Regions from separate parts of the Pseudarthrobacter xylosi genome, predicted to be linked through region 4. Evidence: riboswitches for the same ligand, from Rfam matches in the RefSeq annotation. Region 4 holds a riboswitch; each other region holds the start of a gene.
The links. A riboswitch is a leader RNA that binds a small molecule or an ion and turns the genes downstream of it on or off. The one in region 4 is predicted to bind thiamine pyrophosphate.

Region 1: it holds a riboswitch for thiamine pyrophosphate, as region 4 does, so the genes downstream of both, thiO (glycine oxidase ThiO) here and ACZY1F_RS03715 (ECF transporter S component) in region 4, are expected to answer to the same signal.
Region 2: it holds a riboswitch for thiamine pyrophosphate, as region 4 does, so the genes downstream of both, thiC (phosphomethylpyrimidine synthase ThiC) here and ACZY1F_RS03715 (ECF transporter S component) in region 4, are expected to answer to the same signal.
Region 3: it holds a riboswitch for thiamine pyrophosphate, as region 4 does, so the genes downstream of both, thiD (bifunctional hydroxymethylpyrimidine kinase/phosphomethylpyrimidine kinase) here and ACZY1F_RS03715 (ECF transporter S component) in region 4, are expected to answer to the same signal.

What each region holds. Positions count from the first base shown of each region.
Region 1 is NZ_JBVAYT010000004.1:292,083-296,688, forward strand. Features, by position in the region: gene ACZY1F_RS11435 (DEAD/DEAH box helicase) at 1-78, opposite strand, end outside; partial or broken gene ACZY1F_RS11440 (RNB domain-containing ribonuclease) at 371-1,892, opposite strand; gene thiE (thiamine phosphate synthase) at 1,957-2,733, opposite strand; TPP riboswitch at 2,761-2,880, shown strand; gene thiO (glycine oxidase ThiO) at 2,873-4,249, shown strand; gene thiS (sulfur carrier protein ThiS) at 4,246-4,482, shown strand; gene ACZY1F_RS11460 (thiazole synthase) at 4,487-4,606, shown strand, end outside.
Region 2 is NZ_JBVAYT010000006.1:26,641-31,246, forward strand. Features, by position in the region: gene ACZY1F_RS13885 (RNA-binding protein) at 12-254, opposite strand; gene rpsP (30S ribosomal protein S16) at 256-672, opposite strand; gene ACZY1F_RS13895 (hypothetical protein) at 875-1,312, opposite strand; gene ACZY1F_RS13900 (VOC family protein) at 1,426-2,301, opposite strand; TPP riboswitch at 2,454-2,561, shown strand; gene thiC (phosphomethylpyrimidine synthase ThiC) at 2,556-4,373, shown strand; gene ACZY1F_RS13910 (alpha/beta hydrolase) at 4,378-4,606, opposite strand, start outside.
Region 3 is NZ_JBVAYT010000003.1:473,957-478,562, reverse strand. Features, by position in the region: gene ACZY1F_RS09785 (Rne/Rng family ribonuclease) at 1-1,439, shown strand, start outside; TPP riboswitch at 1,540-1,637, shown strand; gene thiD (bifunctional hydroxymethylpyrimidine kinase/phosphomethylpyrimidine kinase) at 1,620-3,218, shown strand; gene rplU (50S ribosomal protein L21) at 3,491-3,799, shown strand; gene rpmA (50S ribosomal protein L27) at 3,861-4,124, shown strand; gene obgE (GTPase ObgE) at 4,241-4,606, shown strand, end outside.
Region 4 is NZ_JBVAYT010000001.1:785,573-790,178, forward strand. Features, by position in the region: gene ACZY1F_RS03705 (energy-coupling factor transporter transmembrane component T family protein) at 1-578, opposite strand, end outside; gene ACZY1F_RS03710 (ABC transporter ATP-binding protein) at 575-2,260, opposite strand; gene ACZY1F_RS03715 (ECF transporter S component) at 2,260-2,910, opposite strand; TPP riboswitch at 2,976-3,117, opposite strand; gene ACZY1F_RS03720 (heme-degrading domain-containing protein) at 3,174-3,716, shown strand; gene ACZY1F_RS03725 (DUF4235 domain-containing protein) at 3,758-4,021, shown strand; gene mnhG (monovalent cation/H(+) antiporter subunit G) at 4,066-4,488, opposite strand; gene ACZY1F_RS03735 (MrpF/PhaF family protein) at 4,478-4,606, opposite strand, start outside.

The sequences.
Region 1 (4,606 bases), on a different contig from region 4:
GATGATGGTTTCTTCCGGCTCGAGGACTTCGAGGCCGGAATCGTCGATCAGAAGTTGGTGCGTATGCAATTCACTCACAGTGGAGTTTCCTTAATTCATTGGGCATTGGCGCTGCCTGCTCAACGGGCCGGCCAACGTGGCCGTTCCGGAGCACGCTCGAAGCGCGCAAGCAAATCCAGTGGAAGCCGATCGCGGGCTATCAAATGCTGGCACTGGTGACCAACGGGTGCATCTCAAGATCGCGTAGGGGCGGGCTTGTTGAATTCAAAATCAAGGAAATCAACGACCGGGCATCCATATCTACTTCTTCAGTCTAGCCGTACGGACCCGGAATCCCGGCTTTGGGCTGAACAGGCAGGGCGCCAAACCGTCAGGCCAGCAGCTCGAAGTGGACTTCGCGGGCGGCAATATCGGAGGAGATCAGGCGGACCCTCACCTTGGTGCCCGATTCCAGATCGCCGGCGCAGCGGGCCGTCACGGCGGGTTCGGCGATCTGGATGATCCCCGAGGGACCGTTCCCGTTTTTCGCGGCGCCGTTTCTCGCAGTGCCGTTCTTGGCGCCGTTGCCGTTTTTCCCGTTGCCGTTTCCGTTGTCCTTTTGTGGCTTGGAGCCGGAGATCACGATCGCATCGAATTCCTGGCCCACATGGTTGACCAGGAGCGCGGCTTCCACAGTATCCAGCGCCATGCGTTCCATCCGCGATGCCAGTTGGTCGGATCCGGCCATGATCTCCGGCAGGGACGGCAGGGCTTCCCGCGCCCAGTCCGGTACAGGGTTGCCGTTGCTCAGGGCTTCGCAGATCACCAGCACGAAGCGGTCGATAAGGCGCCGGAGCGGTGCCGTGGTGTGGGCGTAGGCGGCGCCGATGGCGGACTGGACGGCGGCGTCCGGGACGGTGCCGTCAAACGCCGTGTAGCTGGCGCCGCGGAACAGCATGCCGGCCGAGTGCAGGATGGCCAGTTGCCGGGGCTCTGTCGGATCAAGGCTGCGGAGGTATTCGCCGTAACTGATTTTGCCGTCCCACGGCTTGCCCAAGGCCTCGGTCTGGAGGCGGAAGTGGCGCAGGGAGCGCTCGTCCGGCGCCGGCATGGTGCGCAGGATGCCCACTTTTCCTGCCAACATCAGGTTCGCCGCCGCCATTCCGGTCATCAGGGAAATCTGGGCGTTCCAGTCCTCCACCGGAAGCTGCGGTGCCGCGGCAATCCGGTAGCCGCCGTCGGGCAGTTGCACGATTTCCTGCTCGGGCATGTTCAGGCTGGCGCCGCCACGCTGCCGCTCCAGCTCAACACGCTTGAGCCCCACTTCCTTCAGGAGCTGGAGCACGGGACCGGCTGTCCCGGCGTCGAGTTCGGCCTGGACTCCCTTGTAGCTCAGCTTGGCCCGGCTGCGGATGGTGGACCGCCGCACGCTCACAGTGGCGACCTGTGCGGCGTCGTCCAGCCCGAACTCCCAGACATAGGCGGAACAGAGCTGACCGGCCAGGAGGCTGCCGGCCCCTTCGCTGATGACCTCCGGATGCAGCGGAATACGGCCGTCAGGGACGTAGAACGTCTGGCCGCGGCGGCGGGTCTCTGCGTCCAGTCTGCCGCCAGGGCGGACAAAGGACGGCACGTCAGCGATGGCGTAAAGCACCCGGTAGCCAGTGTCTGCGCGCTCGATGAACAGCGCCTGGTCCAGGTCAGTGGAGGACGCCGGATCGATGGTGAGGAAGTCCACGTCCGTCAGGTCAGCGCCCGGCAACTCGTGTGCGGCCACGGCCGCTTCCGCGTCCCGGACCGCCTCCGCGGGGTTAGGGCCCCGGCAGTTCAAGCTCGGTCCGCAGGGCGCTCAGTGCCGCCGCGAGGTCGTTGGTCTGCTCGTGGACATTTGGGGCCAACCGATGATGTGACACGAAAATTAGGTTAGCCCGATTTCCATGGATCGTGCACGCCCACCGTCCGCCACGCGGGGGATTGTCAGGATGCGCCCGCGTCCAGGGCGGCCACGAATGCCGCCGCGGCCGCTGCGGGATCGGAGGCCTCGGTGATGGCACGCACCACAACAATCCTGCCGGCACCGGCCTCCACCACCTGCTCCACGTTGCCAAGATCGATGCCGCCGATGGCAAACCAGGGCAGCGTGGCCTGGATGCCACCGGCAGCGCGGACTGCTTCGGCCGCATACCGCACCAGGTCAAGGCCGACGGCGGCCCGACCGGGTTTGGTGGGAGTAGCCCAGACCGGTCCGACGCAGAAGTAGTCCAGGCCGCGTTCGGACGTCAGCCCGCCGGACAGCCGGATGGCGCCTTCGATCTGCTCGGCGGTGTGCGTGGAAAGACCGACCGCAACGCGCCCGCCCAGCAGCGTACGGGCGGAAGCAACCGGCAGGTCCTTCTGCCCGATATGGAAGACGGGGGCGCTGGACAGCAGCGCGATATCGGCGCGGTCGTTGACCGCCCACAGCCTTCCGTGGCGCTCGGCCGCAGCCTGAAGCACGGCCAGCAGCTCCAGTTCCTCCGCCGCCTCGATGGACTTGTCGCGGAGCTGGATGATGTCCACGCCACCGGCAAAAGCCGCGTCCACAAACTCGCCAAAGTCCCCGCGGTCCCGGCGCGCATCAGTGCACAGGTAGAGCCTGGCACTGTGTGGGATGCCTGTGGCCACGCCGCCGGTATGGTCTGTTCCGGCTAGGGATTCGGGAGCGGAGGAGGTGGCGGAGGGCGTGCCTGCAGCGGCGAAGGATTGCGCGTTCATGGAAACCAGCCTAATTCCCCTAAACTGGGCGGGTACTGCGGGAGCCCGTTACAGCCGTCACAAAGCGGCCGGGCTGAGAGGGCGTCAGAGCCGACCGCTTGACCTGATCCGGCTAGTACCGGCGTAGGGAAGGAACCAGATGCCCCCCGCAATAAGCAGCCCACCTGTGACTGCATCAACCAGCGTCCCGGCCAGCACGGCCGCCGTGCTGCATGCCGACGTGGCAGTCATCGGCGGTGGAGTGATCGGCCACGCCATCGCCTGGGAGGCCCGGCGATCCGGCCGTTCCGTTGTGCTGATCGATGACGCGCCCGGGAGCGGCGCCAGCTGGGCAGCCGCCGGCATGCTTGCCCCTGTGAGCGAACTGCATTACCAGGAGGAAGACCTGCTGGAGCTGATGCTTGCATCCTCCGGCCTGTGGCCCGCCTTCGCGGCAGACCTCGCCCTGGCGGGGGCTGGCGAGACCGGATACCTGACGACGCCGACCCTCGCCATCGGCGCGGACGCTGCGGACCGCCGGGCGCTGATGGACCTCCGGGCTGTGCAGCAGGCCAGCGGCCTGGTGGTGGAACCCCTGACTGTCCGTGAGGCCAGGTCCAGGGAATCCCTGCTCAGCCCGGCCATCTCCTGTGCCCTGGACATCCCCGCCGACCACCAGGTGGATCCACGGAAGCTGGTGGCGTGCCTCCAGGAAGTCCTGGCCCTCCATGAACCGGGGGCTGGAACCGCCGTGGCAGGTGCCCGCAGGGGATTCGCCGTTGACCACCGGGCCACTGCCCTTCTCTGGCAGGACGGCCGCGTCAGCGGCGTGGCGCTCGCCCACGGCGGAACTGTCCGGGCCCGGGAGACCATCGTGGCCAACGGATTGCAGGCGGCCTCGCTGGAAGGCCTGCCGGCAGGACTGCTCCTGCCCCTGCGGCCCGTCTACGGTGACATCCTTCGACTGGCTGTTCCGCAGCACCTGCGCCCGCTCCTCACCTCGACAGTCCGCGGAATGGTCCATGGTGTGCCGGTTTACATCGTTGCCCGACAGGACGGCACCGTGGTGATTGGGGCAACGCAACGGGAGGACGCGCTCGCCGGGACAGGCGATGGTGCCGTCTCAGCCGGTGGCGTCTACCAGTTGCTGCGTGACGCCCAGGTCCTGGTGCCAGCCGTCTCGGAGCTTGAACTCCTGGAATGCACGGCACGGGCAAGACCGGCGACGCCGGACAACGCGCCGCTCCTGGGCCGCGTTCCGGTTTCCGCACCAAGGCCGGGGAACGCGGGGAACCCGGGGAGCACAGGAGACATTGCAGGGCTGATCATTGCCACCGGATTCTTCCGCCACGGTGTGCTGCTTGCTCCCGCGGCGGCAGCCATCTGCCGGGACCTGCTGGACGGCCGGACAGACCCGCGATGGGGGGCGCTCAGCCCCGCCCGCTTTTCTGGAAAGCACCACGTAGCCGGCACACAGGCCCCACCCAAGGACATCAGCAGCATGAAGGACCTCGACCCGCAGAAGGAATCAGCATGAACATCACCCTCAACGGCTCGCGCCATTCCGTGGCGGACGACGCCTCCATCACCACCCTCATCAGCCAGATCACAGGCCGGCCCCTCGCAGCCAACGGCCAGGCGGAAGACGGGCAGAAACTCGGCGTCGCCGTCGCCCATAACTCGGAAGTAGTACCCCGCAGCCAGTGGTTCGTCACGGCGCTCGCCGAAGGTGACGACGTCGAACTGGTCACAGCAGTCCAGGGAGGCTGACACCATGACAGTAACCAGCAACATCAGCACACAGAACCCGCCGGAGGCCGCCGACAGGCTGGTGATCGACGGCGTCGAGCTCGGCTCCCGCCTCATCATGGGCACCGGGGGAGCCCCTAGCCTG
Region 2 (4,606 bases), on a different contig from region 4:
TTGCCGAGCGCTTAGCGGCGGCGGTCGGTGTCGACGACGTCGACCCTGACCGGTTCGCCGTCTGCCAGTGCAGCCACAACGGTGCGCAGTGCCCGTGCGGTGCGGCCCTGGCGGCCGATCACCCGTCCCAGGTCATCCTGATGAACACGAACCTCGAGGGTGTCCCCGCGGCGGTTGTTCTTCGAGCTGACCTTGACATCGTCAGGCGAATCAACGATTCCCCGGACGAGGTGTTCGAGCGCTTCTGCCAGCAATCTACTCAGCCTCGGTGGTCTCTGCTTCGGCCGGGGCCTCGGCTGCGTCAGACTGCTTTGACTTCTTGGTGATGGCTTCCGGGATAATCACGGAACCCTTCTCCGGGGCGACAAAGGCAACCTTCGGAGCTTTGGTCTTCAGGGTGCCTTCCTGGCCCGGGAGGCCCTTGAACTTCTGCCAGTCACCGGTGATCTTGAGGATCGCGGCAACCTGCTCGGACGGCTGTGCGCCGACGCCGAGCCAGTACTGGGCACGGTCCGCGTCAACCTCGATGTATGAGGGCTCTTCGGTGGGGTGGTACTTGCCGATCTCTTCGATGGCACGGCCGTCACGCTTGGAGCGTGCGTCCATAACGACGATGCGGTAGTACGGTGCGCGCATCTTGCCAAAGCGCTTAAGGCGAATCTTTACGGCCACTTTTGTGGTCACTCCTGTTTCAGAAAAGGGGTAAACCGACGTTCTGCACCCGTGGGGCGGGCCATACTTGCGGGTTCAAAGGACAGGATCCAGACGCGGAGAGAGGGGCCACGCAGATCGAGTACCTATTTATTGTGCCAGATCAGCGTCCGGATTTCGACTTGACACGTACGGATGGAGCAGCCGGCCGGCCACGGCAGGCCTAGGACGACCAGACGTAGACCCCGGTACGCGCGGCGTCATCGATCGAGTTGGCCAACTCGGCGAACTTCTGGACATACGCCCGGGCTTCGACCACGCCGAAGGGCATGTCATCCTGGGCGGCCCACTTTTCAGCGACTTCATCCAGGACATTGCCCTCCCCCTCAGTCTCATAACTGAGCAGGTCCGCCAGGGCACGCACCATGGCCGGCGGAACCCCAAGGAGCGAATCGCTGGCCACGTCAACCATGGCCAGTTCGTAGTCAGCGCCACCGGCGTGCACCGCAGCACCGGCAAGATCACCCAGCTGTTCGATTTCGAAATCGCTGATTCCGGGAATCCGCAGGGCCTGGCCCGCCGGGGTGCCACCCGCATCCAGGACGACCGCCCGCTTCAGCGCGGCATCGTGAGTGGAAACAAAAATTTCAGTGAAGCCCATGGGAACAGCCCTCATTCCGTCGACGGTGCGGCCCAGAAGGACTGCATCAGATGCCGCCCCGGCCGTTCAGAATCAGCCTAGTACAAGGCGCCCCGCACATTGGGCATCCGTGCTCAGCGGACGGCGACACGGATCCTGTTGCGCCACGGATCCTCGAACCGAAGCTCGGCGCCCGTGTGGTGCGAGGCCACGCCGGCGACCTTCAGACGGTCGGCGAGCGCACCGACGTCGTCCGCGGAAGTGACCTCGATGAGCACTTCACCCAAGCCCAGGGTGTCCTTGCGGGGACCGGCGCCGCGGCTGTTCCATACGTTCATGGCCATGTGGTGGTGATACCGGCCGGCGGAGACAAACAGCGCCTGCCCGTGCCAGCCTGCCGTCTTTTCGAAGCCCAGCGTGCCCACGTAGAAATGGTGCGCCGACTGGACGTCACCCACCTGGAGATGGACGTGGCCCACCCCGGCTTCGGTGGCCTGCTGGCCGGCCACGGACTCCTGGGTCAGGTGCTGCTCAAGGTAGCGCTGCGGCGGCAGTGCCAGGCTGTCCATCACCACATCCTTCCCATTCCAGGACCAGTTTTCACGGGGCCTGTCCCAGTACAGTTCAATGCCGTTGCCCTCGGGGTCATTGAAGTAGAAGGCCTCGCTCACGAGGTGGTCGGCGCTGCCCGTGAAGGACCGGGGTTCGTACTGGGCTGTGGTGGCTACCGTGGCAGCCAGTGACGCCTGGTCATCAAAGAGCAGTGCCGTGTGGAACAGCCCGGCCTCTCCCCTGCCTGGCAGGTTCAGGGACGGGGCGGCCGCGAGATGGACCAGCGGACGTTGCAGGCGGCCAAGGTAGACGCCGCCATCCTCTTCGGCCACAACCTCAAGGCCGAGTGCGCGCTGGTAGTAATCGGTCATCAGCTTCATGTCGCCCACCTTGAGCATCACGGTGCCCATGGAGAGGTCGGCAGGAAGGAGATCCCGGCTGGTGGCTTCTGCAGTCATTGAACGCTCCCGGTCCATTGGCCTTCAGTCGAAGGCGGCTATACCACCAATTTACTTGAAGCTTCAATTTAATTCAAGTGCTTGAACGGATAGGTTGCGACCCCGTTTCGTGATTGCTGTCACCGGGCCGCCCGCGGCCTGTGGTAGCTTCGACTTGACCACACGGGAGCCCTTGCAGGGGCTGAGATCGGGCTGACGCAGCCTGCGACCGTTGAACCTGTCCGGGTAATGCCGGCGAAGGAAGTGAGTATTCATTGAATACACAAGAATCACAGCTGATCCCTGCCCAAAGTGGGGCCGACCAGGATCAACCGCTCCAGCCAGAAACCCAGTCACTGAAGTCCCACTCGCTGGCGTATATCACCGATGAAGCAACGGGCATCCAGGTTCCAGTGACCGAGATCGCACTGGAGCCGTCGCCGAACGGTGAGGCGAACGGGCCTTTCCAGACCTACCGCACGGCGGGTCCGGGCAGCGATCCGGTGGTGGGCCTCAACCCGTTCCGCTCGGAGTGGATCGCCGCCCGCGCCGACACCCAGCCCTACAGCGGACGGGAACGGAACCTGCTCGACGACGGCAAGTCTGCCGTGCGCCGCGGCGCGGCCTCTGCGGAGTGGAAAGGGGCACAGCCAGTGCCCCGCCGCGCCGTCGACGGCCACACCGTCACCCAGATGCACTACGCGCGGCAGGGTCACATCACCACCGAGATGCAATTCGTTGCCCTCCGCGAGAACTGCGACGTGGAACTGGTCCGCAGCGAAGTCGCTGCCGGTCGCGCCATCATCCCCAACAACATCAACCACCCGGAATCCGAACCGATGATTATCGGCAAGGCCTTCCTGGTCAAGATCAACGCGAACATCGGCAACTCCGCCGTGACCAGCTCCATCGCCGAGGAAGTGGACAAACTCCAGTGGGCCACCCAGTGGGGCGCCGACACGGTGATGGACCTGTCCACCGGCGACGACATCCACACCACGCGGGAATGGCTCATCCGCAACTCCCCTGTGCCCATCGGCACGGTGCCCATCTACCAGGCCTTGGAGAAGGTCAACGGCGAGGCCAACGCACTGACGTGGGAAATCTTCCGGGACACCGTCATTGAGCAGTGCGAGCAGGGTGTGGACTACATGACCATCCACGCCGGTGTGCTGCTGCGTTATGTGCCGCTGACGGCCAACCGCGTCACCGGCATCGTCTCCAGGGGCGGTGCGATCATGGCGGGCTGGTGTCTGGCCCACCACCAGGAGAACTTCCTCTACACGCACTTCGACGAGCTGTGCGAGATCTTCGCCAAATACGACGTCGCGTTCTCTTTGGGCGACGGACTGCGCCCGGGAGCGACGGCTGACGCCAACGACGCCGCCCAGTTCGCGGAGCTGGACACCCTGGCGGAGCTGACGCAGCGGGCGTGGGACTTCGATGTGCAGGTCATGGTGGAGGGTCCCGGGCACGTCCCGTTCCATTTGGTGCGGGAAAACGTGGAACGCCAGCAGGAACTCTGCAAGGGCGCACCGTTCTACACACTGGGGCCGCTGGTCACGGACATTGCCCCGGGCTATGACCACATCACGTCCGCCATCGGCGCCACCGAAATCGCCCGCTACGGCACAGCCATGCTTTGTTACGTCACGCCCAAGGAGCACCTTGGCCTGCCGAACAAGGACGACGTGAAGACCGGGGTGATCACGTACAAGATCGCCGCCCATGCAGCCGACCTTGCCAAGGGCCACCCGGGCGCCCATGCACGGGACGATGCCCTGTCCAAGGCCCGGTTCGAGTTCCGCTGGCGGGACCAGTTCGCGCTGTCCCTGGACCCGGTTACAGCGGAGGCCTTTCATGACGAGACGTTGCCGGCCGAGCCGGCGAAAACGGCGCACTTCTGCTCGATGTGCGGCCCGAAGTTCTGCTCCATGAAAATCAGCCAGGACATCAGGGACGAATACGGTTCCGCAGATTCGCAGGCGGCCATAGCCGAGGCCTACAGCGGGATGCGCGAAAAGAGTGCGGAGTTCCTGGCCGCCGGCGGGAAGGTCTACCTCCCCGAGCTTCGGATCCCTGCCGGGAGCTGACTGCTCAGGATGCCTGCACCGAGCGTGACCTGCCGACGCTGGCGATGAAGGACCGGATGGCTCGGTCACCTTCGGCAGAGTCCTGGGGCCGGTGTCCTCCCGCAGCAATGCGGTGCAGGGCGCCGGTTTCCTGCAGATATCCGGCGATCTCCTCGTAGAGCGGTTCCCAGCCGCCAGTCAAGACCATGGTGGGAACTCCCGGAACAATGTGCAGCGGGGCATCCCAGGAAGGT
Region 3 (4,606 bases), on a different contig from region 4:
CCTGGGACACCATCGAGGCCTATGTCACCTACGTTGCCCCGGACCTCGTGGGCCGCCTGGAAAAGTGGACCAAGGACACGGACATCTTCGCGGCGTGGCGGATCGACGAGCAGATCCACAAAGCCCTGGAACGCAAGGTCTTCCTGCCCTCGGGCGGCTCGCTGGTCATCGACCGCACCGAAGCCATGACCGTGGTGGACGTCAACACCGGCAAGTTCACCGGCAGCGGCGGCAACCTCGAAGAAACCGTCACGAAGAACAACCTTGAGGCAGCTGAAGAGGTTGTCCGGCAGCTCCGGCTCCGCGACATCGGCGGCATCATCGTCATCGACTTCATCGATATGGTCCTCGAATCCAACCGCGACCTGGTTCTCCGCCGTATGGTGGAATGCTTGGGCCGCGACCGGACGAAGCACCAGGTTGCCGAAGTGACCTCGCTGGGACTCGTGCAGATGACGCGAAAGCGTATGGGCACCGGTCTCCTGGAAGTCTTCGGGGAGCAGTGTGAAACCTGTGCAGGCCGCGGAATCGTCACCCACGACGACCCCGTGGAACACCGCCGCGCCAACATCGTAGCCGCTGAGCACCACGTGCAGCGGGTGGACAGCCGGCAGGAACCCCGCATCAACGATCAGCGCACCGACGGCATGCGCACGGACAGCCAGCGCCCGGACAGCCAGCCGGGTGGCCGCAATGACCGGAAGCGCCGCCGCGGACGTGGCGGCCAGCCGCTGGAAACGGCGCCGGCAGCTCCGGTGCAGATCCACACGGTCCACCCGGAACCCAATGATGCCGAGCGCCATGCGAAGGCTGAGGCCACGCGGGCCGCGCTTGCGAACATTGCGGCCGCAGCCCATGCTGCGCACCTGCACGACGACGAAGTTGCTCACGCATCAGCAGCAGCGGGACAGACTCCCGCTGCGCCGGTGCCGGCTGAGCGGCCCGAGACGGACTCCAACGGCCGCCCGGCCGCTGTGCTGACGTTCGGCGGCGAGCAGGTGGTACTGCCGTTCGTGGCGCATCACGAGGACCAGCCGCACGCACCTGCTTTGACGCTTGACCGCCTCGCGGAGGCCTTCGCCCACCTTGGCGAGCCGGCCCCCGTAGCGGAAAGCACGCCATCGGCGGCCCTGTCAACTGAAAGCCAGCCGGCCGAACCAGTCCGTCAGCAGCAGCCAGCCGTTGCGGAGAAGGATTACTCGGACCACACCGAGGAGCCCCGCGCCCGCCGTCCCCGGCGGAACCGGAGTGCCAGCCGTGCCCAGGGTGCAGCCAACGCGACGTCCGTGGAGCATCACGAAGCCGGTCCGGCGGCTGCCGCCGGACGCACCCATGCCGCCAAGGCCCCGGAGCCCGTCAAGGCTGCTGTGGCCGACAAACCAGCGGCCACGAACGCGCCCATCATCCTGGGTGTAGGGGTTCCGGCCTCGGAGCTCTGACAAACAGCAGGGCAAGCCACCACAACGGCGCCCGGACGCACCCGTGAATTACGGGCTGCGTCCGGGCGTCCGGCGTTAAGTCCTGAGGAACGCTAGGCTGGTGACCGACACGGGGTGCCGCGCAGAGTGCCGGCTGAGATCCACACCCGTTGAACCTGTCCGGTTAGCACCGGCGAAGGGATGTCTCTTTTGGCTTCAACTTCTGTCCTTCCTCCTGCACCACCCGCGGCCGCTCTGTCGAAATTCTCAGCCAACCAGGTTGAGGTCCAGCCGGCGCCAGGCCTGTCTGCCAACGTCCCCGTGCTCCGTGTCGTCCCGCGGGTGCTGTCCATTGCCGGATCAGACCCGTCAGGTGGCGCGGGGATCCAGGCTGATCTGAAGAGCATTGCCGCCCTTGGCGGCTATGGCATGGCGGCCATCACCGCCCTGACAGTCCAAAACACGCAGGGGGTCCGGGCGGTTCACGTCCCCCCGGCATCCTTCCTGGGCCAGCAGCTAGGCGCCATCAGCGACGACATCACCATCGACGCGGTCAAGATCGGCATGCTGGGCGACGCCGCCGTGATTGGCGTGGTCCGTGACTGGCTGGAAAGGGTGCGTCCCGCCGTCGTCGTTCTTGATCCGGTGATGGTGGCCACCAGCGGAGACCGGCTGCTGCAGGAGTCTGCCGAGGCAGCCCTGCGGGAGCTGCTCCCGCTCGCGGACCTGATCACCCCCAACCTGGCCGAATTGGCCATCCTGGTGGGGGAGCCGCAGGCACGGGACTGGCCTGTTGCGCTCGGACAGGGGCAGCGGTTGTCCGCCGCGACCGGTGCCACTGTCCTGGTCAAGGGCGGCCATCTCGACGGCGGTGCCTGCCCGGATGCCTTGGTCAACGCCGTCGGGCTGCTCGGCCACGAGGTAGTGGAAGTGAGCGGGGACAGGATCCCCACGCGCAACAGCCACGGCACCGGCTGCTCGCTGTCGTCGGCCATGGCCACAGTCCAGGCCAGACTGGGAGACTGGGAAGCCACACTCCGGCAAGTGAAGCCTTGGCTGGTCGGGGCGCTGCAGGGGGCTGACCAACTCGAGGTGGGCACGGGCAACGGCCCCATCAACCACTTCCACCACATGCAACAGGTTCCGGCAGCCGGCGAATTCGCACAGACGCTGCGGCGGGCGGCGGAGCCGGAACTTGAGGCTATCTACGGGCTGGATTTCATCCGCGACCTGGCGGCCGGCACGCTGGCTGAGGAACAGTTCGCCTATTACCTCGCCCAGGACGCCATCTACCTCAACGGTTATTCGCGGGTCCTTGCCCGGGCCAGTGCGCTGGCGCCCACGGAAGCCGCCCAGGTGTTCTGGGCAAAATCTGCCCGGCAATGCCTTGAAGTCGAATCCGAACTGCACCGCACATGGCTGAGCACCAGGACAGTGGACTCCGTCCTTGGACCTGTCACCAAGTCCTATGTGGACCACCTGCTGGCTGCCTCAACCTCCGGCAGCTACGCGGTCCTCGTGGCTGCGGTGCTGCCGTGCTTCTGGCTGTACGCCGAGGTGGGACAGTCCCTCCACAAGGAGTTCCTGGCGGCCGGTGCACCAGCGGCGCATCCCTATGCTGACTGGCTACGTGCCTATGCTGACGAGGACTTCGCACATGCCACCCGCGAGGCGATCACCTTGGCCGACGACGCCGGCCGAAGTGCCTCCGACGATGAACGTGCAGCGATGCTCGTGTCATTCAGGCAGTCGTGCCGGTTCGAGGTGGAATTTTTCGACGCGCCGCGAATTCATTCCTGACAGTCTGGGGCCCGCGTGGCCTGTACGATAGTCAGGCACGGTTTTGGATTGTCAGTGCAGTACCTGCTTGTGGGTCCTATCACAGACAACCGACCGTAACCAGCCTCATTTGCGGCCGAAGGCAAAATTAGCGTATTCTAGATCTTCGGTGCTTACGCCAACACTTGGGTTACGACCCCACGGCGTTGAGGCACAGCGAGAACCCAGCCAAATATGGAATCGGGTTCAGCACGCAAATTTAGTAATAAACGTCGAGAGAAGTGAGTTCCCAAGTGGTGTACGCGATTGTCCGCGCAGGCGGCCGCCAAGAGAAGGTTTCCGTTGGAGACTTCGTTACCCTGAACCGCGTCCCCGGTGGAGCCGGCAGCACTTTTGAGTTGCCCGCACTGCTCCTGGTAGACGGTGACAAAGTCACCTCTGCTGCTGCGGACCTGGCCAAGGTAACGGTTACGGCTGAGATCCTCGAAGACCTCCGTGGTCCGAAGATCGTCATCCAGAAGTTCAAGAACAAGACCGGTTACAAGAAGCGCCAGGGTCACCGTCAGGAATTGACCAAGGTCAAGATCACGGGTATCAAGTAACTCTTCGTTACTGTTCAGGTTCTTCAGCAGATTCCCCAGAATTTAAAGGCAGGCATTTCAAATGGCACATAAAAAAGGCGCGAGTTCCACTCGCAACGGTCGTGACTCCAACGCCCAGTACCTCGGCGTCAAGCGCTTCGGCGGCCAGGTAGTTTCCGCAGGCGAGATCATCGTCCGCCAGCGTGGCACCCACTTCCACCCGGGCGCCGGCGTTGGACGTGGCGGCGACGACACACTGTTCGCACTGGCCCCGGGAGCCGTTCAGTTCGGCACCCGCCGCGGTCGCCGCGTTGTCAACATCGTTGCTGCTGCAGCTGCAGAGTAACAAATAGTTCTGAAGCGGTGGAGCGGACCATTTGGTCCGCTCCACTGTTCTTTTAACCGCATTACAATCGTCTTGGCGCCTTTGGGCGTCCAGGAAACAGCACTGAGGAGATCCACGTGGCGAGCTTTGTAGACCGGGTAGTACTGCACGTATCCGGCGGTACCGGCGGCCACGGCTGTGTCTCTGTCCACCGTGAGAAGTTCAAGCCCCTGGGCGGTCCCGACGGCGGCAACGGCGGCGACGGCGGCGACGTCATCCTGCGTGTTGATCACCAGACCACCACGCTGCTTGACTACCACCACGCCCCGCACCGCCACGCCACCAACGGTGGCCCCGGTATGGGTGACTGGCGCGGCGGCAAGAGCGGCGAGACCCTCATCCTGCCGGTGCCGGACGGCACTGTGGTCAAGGCCAAGGACGGCACCGTCCTTGCGGACCTCGTCGGCGAAGGCGCCGAATATGTGGCGGCCGCAGGCGGCCTG
Region 4 (4,606 bases):
CCGAGGGTGGCGCGCAGCCGTTGCACCGGGCTGCCCTGCGAGCCCACCCCGCGGGCGCGCCGCGCCATGCCGATGGTCTGCCATTCCTCGGCCATCAGTCCCACCAGCCGCATCGCGGCCAGCGTGCCGAGGACAAACCGGTGCGGCAGCCGGGCCTTCTGGGCTAGCGCGTCGGCGAGGTCTGTGGGGTCTGTGCAGGTCATAAGCAGGATCGCCGGCAGTGCTATCGCAAGGCCGCGGAGCATAAAACCGATGCCCAGCTGCAGGGAACCTTCGCTGATGGACCAGATCCCGACGTCGAGCAGTACAGCGCCGCTGTCCGCCGCGACGATCGCCGTGCTCCAGCCGCCCAAGGCGGCCGCGATCATAAGCGGCCAGCCGCGCTGCCACAGCAGGCGCACGGTGAGGCCGGCCAGCGGAAAGAGCGCCAGCTCAGCCACAAGCGCCACCGAGGCTGACACCCAGTCGATGGAGAGCGCCAGCACCAGGGTGATGAGGAAAACGACGGCGAACTTGGCCAACGGGTTGGCGCGCGTCAGCAGCGCCTGATTGCCGCGGAGGGTCAGGGCATCCCTCATGCCGCACCTGCTTCCTGGCGGGCGCCGCCGCGTGCGGCCGGGCCGAGCCGCAGTTCGGCCCCGCCCAGGACGGCACTGAATTCCTGGTCGTGGGTGACGGAAACCACGGAGGTCCCGGCGTCGAGCAGTTCGGAGAGGAACGATGCGAGCTCGGCCCAGGTGTTGGCGTCCTGGCCGAAGGTCGGCTCGTCGAGCACCAGCACACGCGGGTGCGCTGCCAGGACGGTGGCCACCGACAGGCGCCGCTTTTCGCCGCCGGACAGTGTGTAGGGATTGGCGTCCACCAGATGGGTCAGGCGCAGCCGTTCCAGCAGCTCATCAACCCGCTCCTCGCCATGGCCCAGGTGCCGCGGGCCGAACATCAGTTCGTCCAGCACTCGGCCGGTAACAAACTGGTGCTCGGGTTCCTGGAAGACGGTTCCGATGCGGGAAACCAGCTGGTTGGCTTTCCATTTGAAGGGGTCGATCCCTGCCCCCTCGGAAAGCTCGACGGCGGCAGACACCTTTCCCGCCACCGGCGCCAGCAGTCCGGCGAGGGTCAGCGCAAACGTTGACTTGCCGGCGCCGTTGGGCCCCGTGACGGTGAGTGCGTGGCCGGCACGGACCTGCGCCGTGATGCCCTGCTGCACCGGGACAGGGGGGATGGTCCGGAAGCCGCGGCGCCGCGGACGCTCCCGGGAGACGGAAAGGTCCTCGGCGGCCAGCAGCAAGTCACCGGAACCTGCGGACGCGCGGCGGCGGGTTGCCGGAACATACCCCGGCACCCAGACGCCCGCGCCGATCAGCATGTCCCGTGCCTCCGCCAGCACCTGGTCCGGCGGCCCGTCCAGCAGGACAGCCGACGAAGCGGTGGAAGTTCCAGCGGAGCCCGCTGCGGAGCCGGGCTGGAGCACCACGATCCGGTCCACCAGGTCCTTCCAGACCGACACGCGGTGCTCCACCACCACCAGTGTGGCGCCGGTTTTGTCCAGGCAGCGGCCCACGGCATCGCGGACTTCCAGCACGCCGGCGGGATCCAGGTTCGCCGTGGGCTCGTCCAGCAGGATCAGCCCGGGCCGCATCGCGAGGATCCCGGCCAGCGCCAGGCGCTGCTTCTGTCCGCCGGACAGGGCCGACGTCGGGTGGTCCAGCGAGAGCCCGGCGGCACCGGTCCCGCCGTCGGCGCCCAAACCGGCTCCACCGTCGGCTTTGAAATCGGCTCCGCCACCGGCATTAAAACCAGCTCCGCCACCGGCGTTCAAACCTGCCCCGGCACTTCGCAGCCCGACGTCGTCGAGCGCTTCATGGACGCGCCGCCAGATCTCATCCCGAGGCACGGCTAGATTCTCGGCGCCGAAGGCGACGTCGTCACCCAGGCGCGACAGAACCACCTGCGTTTCCGGATCCTGCTGCATGAGCCCCGAGCGGCCGCGCTGCCCTCGGGGCACCACCCCGTCGATCAGCAGCGAACCGGTTTCGTCGGCGTCGTCCCCTTCATCCCCCAGCACCCCGGCGAGCGCGTGCAGCAGCGTTGACTTGCCCGCGCCTGACGGGCCCAGCAACAGCACCCGCTCGCCGGGAGCGATGTCGAGGTCGAGCCTGTGGACGGCGGGGGTGGACCGTCCGGCATGCCGCCAGCCCCAGCCACGGGCGGACACCGCGGCGGGGCGCACTCCGGAAGTGCCGGCGTCGGAAGCGGTCATCAGTTGAAGACTGGCTCCGACGCTGCCTTCCGGGACGCGAACGAGCTCAGCACACCGGTCTTGGCCAGGCCGCGGGTGGCGATCCAGGACAAGCCGCCAGCGATCACTGCGCCGGAGAGGGTGCAGAACACGATGTACGCGAGCTTGTCGGCGGGCTCGTAGGCGATGTTCCAGCCCCACGGCAGGAACGAATCATTGAGGCCGCAGAACAGGCCCGCCCCGGCACCGGCCAGCAGCGCGGCGATGAGGTTGTACTTCTGGTGGAGGAAGGATTTGAACCGGAAGTTGCCGTACACCAGCAGGAAGAACACCAGTTCGGCGCCCAGGCCCTGCAGGATTCCGGAGATCAGCACCGTGGCGCCGTACTGCGAACCCATGATGAGTTCGCCTGTGGCGGCCACCGCTTCGCAGAAGAGCGCCGCACCGGGTTTGCGGATGATGAGCATGCCCAGCACCGCCGGGATCATCCAGCCGCCGGCGAGCAGGCCTGTCAGTGGGGGGTAAACGGCGTTCATGGGGGCGGAAACTATGCCGGCGCCCTGGGACCAGGCCCAGAAGATCACGCCGCCGGTGATGGCAATGAGCGCCGCCACCACGATGTCCACAACACGCCAGGTATTGCCGGTCTTTTTGATTGCTGCAGTTGTCATTCGGTCCTCCTGAGGAACAGGAGGGGAAAGTGCCCCGGCGTGCGGCGCTGCCGCCGTTTGCCGGACACTTCGAGAACTCGACTCCCTTGCGCCGGTACTAACCGGATCAGGTTCGAGGGTCTGCGGCTGTCCGCACTCTCAGCGCCCACCTGCGGTTCCCTGGCAAAGCCAGTGACGTCCGACGGCGGCGCTCCCCTGTCGTAATAAATCTGCCCTGATGGGCGTGGTCAAGTTTACACCGCGGGAGGGGTAGATTGTGGGCCATGACTGCCAATAACCCGACTGTGACTGCGTTCAATCCCGATGCGACGGTGCCTCAGCCGGCGGGGCTCCTGGAGGCCCTGATTTCCCGCATCGAGGGCGAGATCCGCGAGCTGCAGTTTCCCCATTTCACCCGGGATGATTCCCTCAACCTGGGGCTGCTGCTGGTGGAGCTCGGCAAATCGCGCCGGCTGCCCATCGCGATCGACATCACCAAGGGCGAGCAGGTCCTTTTCCATGTGGCCCTGGACGGCGCCACCACCGACAACGAGCACTGGATCCGGGCCAAGCAGCGCACCGCCGCCAGGTACGAGATCCCGTCGCTGCTGGTGGGCCTCCGCGGCAGGCTGCACGGCGGCCGGATCGAGGACCACGGCTGGTACGACGAAACCGTCTACGCGGCCCACGGCGGCTGCTTCCCGGTCTACGTCGCCGGCGTGGGCGCCGTGGCCACGGTGACGGTCTCGGGCCTGCCCCAGATGCAGGACCACGATCTTGTGGTGGAAGCCCTGCGGGAGATTCTGGAGTCCATGCAGCCGGGTTAGGCTAAAGACAGTCCCGGATCCGCTCACAAGGAGTTCTACGAATGAACCTGTTCATCAAGCTGCTCGGCACGGCTATCAGCCTCGGCGCCGGATTCGTCGGCACCAAGGTGGTCAATACCGTGTGGGAAAAGTCCACCGGCCGGAAGCCCCCCACCGGCAAGGACGAAGACACTCCCACCACCCTGCGCTCGGCGCTGACGTTCGCGCTCATTTCCGCCTCGGTCAGCACCATCATCCAGGTGCTTGCCAACCGCGGCACGCAGCGGGCCATCACCCGCTTTGCCAAGTCCCAGGACATCGTCTAACCCTGGCAACGCCTAACTCTGGCGCGCAGGCCGGCGGCTGACGCTCAGTCCCGCCGGCCGCCGTCGGACGCTTCATCCTTGGATGACTCATCCCGTGCCGATTGGGCCGCCTTCTGGACCACGGCTTCGAGTTCATCGGAGCTGAGGAGCTCGCGGTGCAGGTGTTTGGTGCGGTAACCGGCGCGGCCCACCATATGGGCCGAAACCGGCACCGTCAGCAGCTGGAAAATCCAGGCCACCAGCAGCACTGGCCACACCCACCAGGTGCGCAGCTGCAGGCCGATGGCCGCCAGGAGCAGGAACAGCCCCAGCACCTGGGGCTTGGTGGCCGCGTGCATGCGGCTCAGCAGGTCCGGGAAACGGAGCAGCCCCACGGCGGCGGCGAGCGACATGAAGGCGCCCAGCACCAGGAACACCGCGGACACGGTATCGATGACGTTATCAACCACGCTGACCTCAGGATTCATTGGCTTGCTCCCGCCGGTCGGCCACGAAGCGCGCAACCGTCACTGACCCGATGAAGCCGACGATGGACAGCGCCACGAGCAGCATCAGGTTGTTCAGGTGCCGGTTGACGGCCATGTC